DNA from 2 places in the Mesorhizobium sp. WSM4310 genome. Region 1 is predicted to be linked to the other one. Evidence: predicted binding sites of a transcription regulator. Region 1 holds the regulator's gene; the other holds the start of a gene.
The links. Region 1 encodes LexA, which represses DNA repair genes until DNA is damaged. Its sites were predicted from a motif close to TGTTCNNNNTGTGTTCNG; they were not measured.
Positions count from the first base shown of each region.

Region 1 (4,421 bases):
GGCCGGACCGTAGATCACGTCGGCCTTGCCGGCGAGCGAAGCGATGCGTTGCTGGATGTCATTGACGTTGTCGATGCCGACTTCGACGACCTCAAAGCCGGCGGCGGGTGCCGCCGCTTTGATCTTTTCGATCAGGGCAACGTCATTGGCCTCGCCCGGATTGTAGGGCACCCCGAAGCGCTTGGCGTTCGGCAGCAGCTTCTTGGTGAAGGCCATCACCGCGGCGACATCCTGCAGATCGCTGGCGCCGGTCATGCCTTCGTCTCCGGCTTCCCACGACGGCACCAGCTTGGCCGCCACCGGATCGGTGACCGCGGCGAAGACGATCGGAATCCCAGAACCGGCGAGCGCCTTCTTGGCGATCTGCGAGACCGGCGTGGTGATGGTGTAGATCAGCTTGGGCTGCTCCGCCTGCAGCTTGGCGATCATCTGCGGCACCAGAGATGCATCGAAGTTGGTATGGCTTTCGGTGTAGACGACGTCCTTGCCCTCGACAAAGCCGTTGTCCGTCAGTGCCTTCTTGAAGCCCGCTATGGCGGCATTGAGCTGCGGATGCTCGCCGAAATTGGCGATGCCGATGCGTATCTGATCGGCCGCGGCGCTGCCGACGCTGACCATCAACGCGCCTGCCAGGGCCAATCCCGACAGCCAAGCGGATTTCGACTTCAACATCATTTCCTCCCAGATTTGATCAGCGCCGCTCTCAAGGACGGCAACTGCGGCGATCATGGTCAGTCCCTCGCCGCGTGTCAACATTATATATAATTCTTGCCATACTTCCCCTTCATATATAATTTTCACAGGCTGATGATGGACCGACCGCGATGCAGGATCAGAACAATTCCACGAAGACCGAAGCGGCCTATCAGCTGCTGCGGCGCGATATCCTGACCACCCGCCTCATGCCGGGGGCGCCGCTCAAGCTGAGCGCGCTGCGCGGCACATACGGCGTCGGCTGGACGCCGCTGCGTGAAGCGTTGTCCCGACTTGAAGCCGAACGCCTGGTCACTGCCATCAGCAATCGCGGCTTTGCCGTCGCTCCCGTGTCGCGCGCTGAGCTCGAGGACCTGGCGCGCGCAAGGATGGTTGTCGAAATGCCGCTGTTCCTGGAATCGATCGCGAACGGCGGCAGGGAATGGGAGGATGCGGTCGTCACCGCTCATTACCGGCTCTCCCGCTGCAAAACCGCGGTCGATGACCCTTCCGATGCGGCCGTCGACAAATGGGACGAGAGCCACGAGGCCTTCCATGCGGCGCTGCTGAGCGCGGCGACGTCAAACTGGCTGTTGCGCTTCCGCTCGACGATCGCCGATCAGCTGCGTCGGCATCATCGGTTTCTCGGCCTGGCGCCGACTTTGCGGGCGGCGGCCGGCCTGAAGGACGGCTACGGCGAGGCAATGGACGCGCTGCGCGAGGCGATCGCCATCGAGCATCACACCGCGATCATGGAAGCGGCGCTCGATCGGGATGTAGAGCGGGCAAAGGCGCTGATGACGGCGCATATCGGCTACACGCTGCATGTCTATGTCCACAGCGAAGACAACGGCGCCAACACTTACACCGCGCGCGCCGGCAGCCTGAAAGCGGTTTCCGGATGATGCTTCCGCGGCGTCCGGATCCACGTGGCCGTGCCGGCCTGAACTCACGATCGTTGGCGTTTTGGTTTCGTTTCGTTCTGCCGGAATGGGTCGATACGCCGCTCAAATCCGCCCCGCAGACGCCTCCCAAACACCTGATGCCAAACCGCGTTCAGGGCTAGGCCACAGGCCATTAACCGAAACGATTTCAATGCGCGTACCGGCAGGGAAATCATTGATCGCGACCCTCTGCCCCGGTCAAAAAATTTCAGACGCGTTAACAAATTCATTAAACTTTAAACAGTTGCGGAACACAACTGGAACAGATAGTGTTTGTTCTGGGTTTGTTTTTCGATTCTGATTCAATCCGTCGTTCAACGCCTTGGGGGGCCGCCATGCTGACACGCAAGCAACATGAACTGCTGATGTTCATTCATGAACGGCTCAAGGAAAGCGGCATTCCGCCGTCCTTCGACGAAATGAAGGAAGCGCTCGATCTCGCCTCCAAGTCGGGCATCCATCGCCTGATCACGGCACTGGAGGAACGCGGCTTCATCCGCCGGCTGCCCAACCGGGCGCGGGCACTGGAAGTGCTGCGGCTGCCGGATTCGATCGCGCCCGGCCTTAACGCGGCAAAGAAATTCTCGCCAAGCGTCATCCAGGGCAGCCTCGGCCAGGGCGGTCTTGGCCGCCAGATCAAGCCGGCGCAGTCGCGTTTGCCTGCGGCCGGCAATGATGACGAAGCGGTTTCCGCCGTGTCGATCCCAGTGATGGGCCGCATCGCCGCCGGTGTGCCGATCGATGCCATCCAGCACCAGACGCATTCGATCTCGGTGCCGCCGGACATGATCATGGGTGGCGAGCACTATGCGCTGGAGGTCAAGGGCGACTCGATGATCGACGCCGGCATCTTCGACGGCGACACGGTCATCATCCGCAATGCCGACACGGCGAGCCCGGGCGAGATCGTCGTGGCGCTGGTCGACGAGGAGGAAGCAACCCTGAAACGGTTCCGCCGCAAGGGCGCCTCGATCGCCCTTGAAGCCGCCAACCCGGCCTACGAGACGCGCATTTTCGGGCCAGACAGGGTCAAGGTGCAGGGCAAGCTTGTCGGGCTGATCCGGCGTTACTGAGCAGGAGCGGCCGTCTTTTCGGGTTTTTGATAGGGCGCCAGCCCCCTCGCCTCACGCGAAAATTTTCGCTGCTCGTGCCAAGGCCGATACGGCCCGTCCACCGCGAAGCTGACGGTTGGCGGGCCAGTTGCCGATTGGCGGTCGAAGAACACGGCGGCACTGCCTTTGCGGGCAAGTTGCCGTTTGGTGACGACAAGAACCAGCGGATTGTGGCAGGCATCATAGCCCGTCGCGTCATTGACGACGATCAGGTCGGCGAAACCGCAAGCTTTCCAGGTATCCTTGCGGTCTTCGACATGCGCGATGATCGCACCCGACGGGTGCCGTGCAAGACAGACGCCATCCGTGCAGTAGAACGGTGCTCCCGGCGGCAGATTGACGGCATCGGCAATGTCGAATTGCCCGTCCGCCCTGTCGAACATCTCCGGCACGACGATGGTTTCGGACACCAGCGCGCGTTTCCAATTGTCGACGGTGAACTCGTTCGGGCGAGCCCGGCTGACCGCGAGTTCTCCACCGCCGATCGGCAGCGCCACCAACCGCGCATCTTCGGAAATCAGCACATCCGGGGTGCGCGTATCCGATACTGTCAGCAGGCCGGCAAGCGCGAATGGCACTGCCGCGAGCCGCAGCCAGGTCGTCGCCATCGTCGCGATGACCAGGGCGATGGTCACCAGCAGCACGGATCGCTGCGAAATCAGCCCGACCGCATCGACCGGGGAGCGTTCCGATATCCACGCCGATATGGCGATCATTGCGGTCAGGCCCTTGCCCATCACGTAAAGGAAGGGGCCGTCGGCACCAAAGGGCATCGCAAGAGAACTGAGAACAGCGAAAGGCATGACTATCAGTGACACGATCGGCATGACGGCCAGATTGGCGAACAGGCTGAGCGGCGACACACGCTGGAAATGCCAGATGGCAAACAGCGCCGTGGCGCAGCCGGCGATGATGGAGGTCATCGCCAGCCCGCCCGTCGCCAGCAGGAATTTTCGCGTGAGAAAACCCGGCAAAGTTCGCTTTGGCGGTGGCGGTCTTGCTTTTCCCGCATGGTGATCCGCCCAGCCGGCATAGGCGCCGACCAGCGCGGCGGTCGCGGCGAACGACATCTGGAAGCTTGGGCCGACAACCTCATGCGGCGACACCACAATGACGGCGATCGCCGAGATGGCGAGGTTGCGCATGGTCAGTGCCGCGCGATCGAACAGGACGGCAACAAGCATCACCGCCAGCATGATGAAGCTGCGTTCGGCGGCAACGACGACACCGGAAATGACGAGATAGGCGGCGATCGAGAACAGGGCGGCGGCGGCCGCATATTTCTTCACCGGCCGACGCGCGGAAAAGTCCGGAAACAGCGCGAAGGCACCGCGCAGCAGCCCCATGATGGTGCCGGCGACCAGCGCCATATGCAGCCCGGAAATGGAGATGATGTGATAGATGCCGGTGCGCCGCATCGCCTCGTTGATTTCATCGGGAATGCCGGCCCGCACACCGACGATCAGCGCCGCCGCGATCTCACCCTCGGCACCGCCAACCCTGGCCCTGATGTGGTCGGCAATGGCTTCACGAGCATTTTCTATCCCCGAGAAAAGGCGGGCCGTGAGCGGCACCTCGTCGTCCGTGGCTGAGACAAGCTTTGGATTGCCGAGAAAGAAGCCGCTGCCGCCAATACCGGCGAAATAGCTGTCGAAGGAGAAATCGTAGCTGT
Region 1 covers NZ_VFTA01000004.1:254,594-259,014, forward strand. Annotated here, with positions in the region: gene FJV80_RS07645 (ABC transporter substrate-binding protein) at 1-672, opposite strand, end outside; gene FJV80_RS07650 (GntR family transcriptional regulator) at 825-1,598, shown strand; gene lexA (transcriptional repressor LexA) at 1,973-2,710, shown strand; gene FJV80_RS07660 (ComEC/Rec2 family competence protein) at 2,704-4,421, opposite strand, start outside.

Region 2 (4,421 bases), on a different contig from region 1:
CGGCAGCATCGCCGAGGACACTGCCTCGGCGATCGTCGAGGCCCTGGTCGGCGGCAAGGCCAGCAAGGCCGAGATCGCGGCCGCGGTCAAATCCGTGGCCCGGTGAGGAGCGCATCATGGACGCTACATCTCTCGCGACGCTTTGGGCCACGATTGCCCTGATCATCTTCCTGGGCGTCGCCATCTACATCAAGGTGCCCGGTCTTATCGCCAAGGCGCTCGACGCCCGCGCTGCCAGGATCAGCAGCGAACTCGACGAGGCACGCAAGCTGCGCGACGAGGCCCAGCAACTGCTCGGCCAGTACAAGAAGAAGCGCAAGGAAGCCGAGCAGGAGGCAGCCGACATTGTCGCGGCCGCCAAGCGCGAAGCCGAAATGCTCGCCACCGAAGCGCACAAGAAGACCGAAGACTATGTTGCCCGGCGCACGGCACTTGCCGAGCAGAAGATCGGTCAGGCCGAGCGTGACGCGGTCGCCGAGGTGCGCGCCAGCGCCGTCGACATCGCCGTCGAAGCCGCCCGCGCGCTGCTCGCCGCCAAGGTCGACGTCAAGGCCGGAGCCGACCTGTTCAAGGCTTCGCTGGCGGATGTGAAGGCCAAGCTGAACTGAGCTGACATTTGGATATCAAAAGGCCGCCCGGGCAACCTGGCGGCCTTTTCTATTGGGTGCTGACGTCAACGCCGCCGACCTCGCCCCTCGTGGGGGAGATGCCCGGCAGGGCAGAGGGGGGCGCCAAAGAATGCCGGCCTTGGTTGCCTCTGGCCAACTTTGAATCCGCCTTAGGCTGGAGATGTTCAGGAAGCCGAGTAGGATCGATCGATATCCCGGCGGGACAGCGCCCCCCTCTGTCCTGCCGGACATCTCTCCCACAAGGGGGGAGATCAGCTATGTCGCTGTCGGCTCAATCCAGCCCGGCCAGGCTCTCTTCCTCAACCACCTCAGCCCCGCCCAGCCTGAACGGCGCGAACGAAATGCGGTGCAGCCGTGCCACCGGGCCATGCGTCTCGATCGCCGTGCGGTGCCGGGCCGTGGCGTAGCCCATATGGACCTCGAAGCCGTAGCGGTCGTGGTGGCTGCCGCAGCCGCACATCATGCGGTCGCGCATCACCTTGGCGACGATGGAGGCGGCGGCGATCGACTGCGAGCGCTGGTCGCCCCTGATCAGCGCGCGTCCATCGCATGGCAGTCCGGGCGGCACGTCGCGGCCGTCTGCAAGCGCGAGCTTCGGGCGAACCGACAGCCCGACCAAAGCGCGGCGCATCGCTTCGAGGCTGGCCTTGAGGATGTTGCTGCCGTCGATGCCCTCGGCGCTGATCGACGCCATCGAAACCGCCTGCGCGGAGCCGAGAATGCGCAGGAACAGCGCCTCGCGCTGCAAATGGCTGAGACGTTTGGAATCGTCGAGGCCTTCAGGGATGTTGGCGGGATCGAGCACCACCGCTGCCGCGACCACCGGTCCGGCCAAAGGACCGCGGCCGGCCTCGTCCATCCCGGCGACCGGCCACAACCCGTCGGCCATTGCCTTCGTTTCGAAGGAGAAATCGGGTTTCTCGACGATTTCGAAGAGAAGCGGAGAATCGGAACGCGCGCGAGCCATGTTGCGGCGAGGTTCGCATCGGCTCCGATTCTCCGCAAGTCCCTCCGGGTCGGGTGGGGCGCCGGACCGGGAGGGCACCGTCTGCAGGCCGGGGCAGGCCGGACGGGATTTTGTGCGCCGTGGCAGCTCAAACCGCCGCCGCGAATTGCAGTCTCACAGCAGCATCAACTGCTCCTGGTCCTTTCCGGCGGCGATGAACTGGTCGGTGCGCAACGTGCGCCGTTCGGTATTGAGGCCGAGCCGCTTGGCGGTAATTTCGAAGCGGCGGCCGATCTGCCAGGCGTAGGGTCCGGCGCCCTTCATGCGCTTGCCCCATTCCGAATCGTAATCCTTGCCGTCGCGCATCGACCGGATCAGCGACATCACGTGGCGATAGCGGTCGGGATAGTGGCGCAGCAGCCAGTCCTTGAAGATCGGGCTGACCTCCAGCGGCAGGCGCAGCACGACGTAACCCGCCTCGCGCGCGCCGGCGGCGTAGGCCGAATCGAGGATCCGCTCCATCTCCTGGTCGGTGAGGCCGGGGATGATCGGCGCCACCATGACCGAAGTCGGAATGCCGGCATCAGAGAGTTGCCGGATCGCTTCGAGCCGCTTGGTCGGCGTCGACGCGCGGGGCTCCATCGTCCTGGCCAGCATGCGGTCCATGGTCGTCACCGACAGCGCCACCTTGGCCAGTCCGCGTTCGGCCATGCGCGACAATATGTCGATGTCGCGCGTCACCAGGGCGGATTTGGTGACGATGCCGACCGGATGGCCGCGCGCTTCCAGCACTTCGAGGATCTCGCGCATGATCCGGTACTGTTTCTCGATCGGCTGGTAGGGATCGGTGTTGGTGCCGATGGCGATGGTGCGCGGCTGGTAGCCGTCCTTGGATAGTTCCTTGTCGAGCAGCCGCGCCGCATCGGGCTTGGCGAACAGCTTGGATTCGAAATCCAGTCCCGGCGACAGGCCCATGAAGGCGTGCGTCGGCCGCGCGAAACAATAGACACAGCCATGTTCGCAGCCGCGATAGGGGTTGATCGACCGGTCGAAGGAGATGTCGGGCGATTCGTTGCGGGTGATGATGGTGCGCGGCTTTTCCACCTGCACTTCGGTCTTGAACGGCGGCAGTTCCTCCAGCGAACTCCAGCCATCGTCGAAGACATGCCGGCTGATCGGTTCGAAGCGGCCGGACGGATTGATGCCCGCCGACCGTCCGCGATTGCGGTCCGGACGGATGCGCATGCCACTCTGCTCGATCATCGCATTGGCCATTTCGGCTCGTCCTGCCCCGAAGGCTGCAATGTCGGCACGCACGATCGGTTCCATCTTGGCCCGCTCCCAGGGACTGTCCATGTTGTGTCGAATCGCTCTGTTCATGAAATTATTCCTATTTTGCCAACGAGAACAAAGCAAGAACTTTTTATGCTGCGCCGCAAAAACTGGCGCTGTGCGCGGCTTTCCGCTATTCGGCTAAATATGCTCAGTGTTCTCATCGAAACCCGCAATGACGAGGAGGCTCTCGCCCGCACGCTTGGCTCGCTGATTGGCGGCGCGGTCGAGGGCGTGGTGCGCGAAGTTGTCGTCTGCGACACCGGCTCCAACGACCAGACGCATCATGTCGCCGACCATGCCGGCTGCCACTATGTGGCAAGCGGCGGTATCGCCGCCGGGATAAGGCAGGCCAAGGGTGATTGGCTGTTGCTGCTGGAGCCGGGCGCGCGGCTGGTGGAGGGCTGGACCGACGCGGTCGTCGCCCACACGGCGAGGCAAACCATGGCGGCGCGGTTTTCGCGCGCGCGGGGCAGCCGCACGCCTTTCCTGGCCAGGGTCTTTTCGGGAAACCGTGCGCTCGCCGACGGGCTGGTGATCAGCAAGCGCCAGGCCGCATCGCTGTCAAAGAGTGCCAGCAGCGCCGAGGCGCTGGCGCGGGGCCTTGCGACGAAGAAGCTCGAGGCCGAGATCTGGGTGGCGCCGCCGAAGCAGCAACACCGCGCGCCGAAGTGATTTTTTGCACCTGCTCTGCTCATTGTGCATTGCACAAAATCTGACGCACGGTTAGCCTTTCCCGAGGTGGGTGAATTGGGTTTGGGTCATGCGAGTGGTGGGCACCGATGCGGCATCGGTGTCACCCTCAAAGAAGAGGACCCGATGACGCTTTCAACCCCTGACAATTCCGGTGCTGACAGTCTCGAAGCCATTGCGCGCAATGGCAGCCTGCTGCGGCGTATTGCCGTGCGCATTCCGACCTATCTCACGGACCTGCGCGAAAACCCGGCCTGGCTGCCGATGTTCATGCTGGCGCGCACCATGCCCGGGCGCCGGATGCATTGGCTGGCCTCAAAACGCGCCCGTCCTGCCGACAATGTCGGGGATACGATGTTTTCCGGTGTCGAGCGGGCGGCGGTGGTCGATGCGCTGCGTTCCGACGGCCTGTTTTCAGGCCTCGTCCTGCCGCCGGAGATCCATGAAGAGATCGCGGATTTCGCGGGGCGCAAGCCTTGCTTCGGCAATTTCGACCGCCGTCTCGAATTCATGCCGGGCGACCATGCGCAGGCCGAGAAACGCCTGGGCCGCTCTCTGCTCAGCGGGCACTATTTCGAGCGCATCCTCGACTGCCCGGCGGCACTCGCTATACAGCGCGATCCGCTGCTTCTCGACATTGCAGCGCACTATCTCGGCGCACAGGCGAAACTGATCACGACGCGCGTCTGGTGGAGCTTTCCGACCGGCAAGGCCTCGGACGCCGACAAGAACCTTGCCTCGCTCGGCAAGTATCATTTCGACCTCGACGACTGGCGCATGCTGAAGTTCTTCTTCTACCTCAAGCCGGTCGATGCCGACAC
Region 2 covers NZ_VFTA01000001.1:309,110-313,530, forward strand. Annotated here, with positions in the region: gene FJV80_RS01440 (F0F1 ATP synthase subunit B) at 1-106, shown strand, start outside; gene FJV80_RS01445 (F0F1 ATP synthase subunit B) at 117-608, shown strand; gene FJV80_RS01450 (ribonuclease HII) at 901-1,596, opposite strand; gene FJV80_RS01455 (PA0069 family radical SAM protein) at 1,750-2,904, opposite strand; gene FJV80_RS01460 (glycosyltransferase) at 3,055-3,582, shown strand; gene FJV80_RS01465 (hypothetical protein) at 3,727-4,421, shown strand, end outside.
Region 2: the regulator LexA is predicted to act here: its motif matches at 2,979-2,996, upstream of FJV80_RS01455 (PA0069 family radical SAM protein).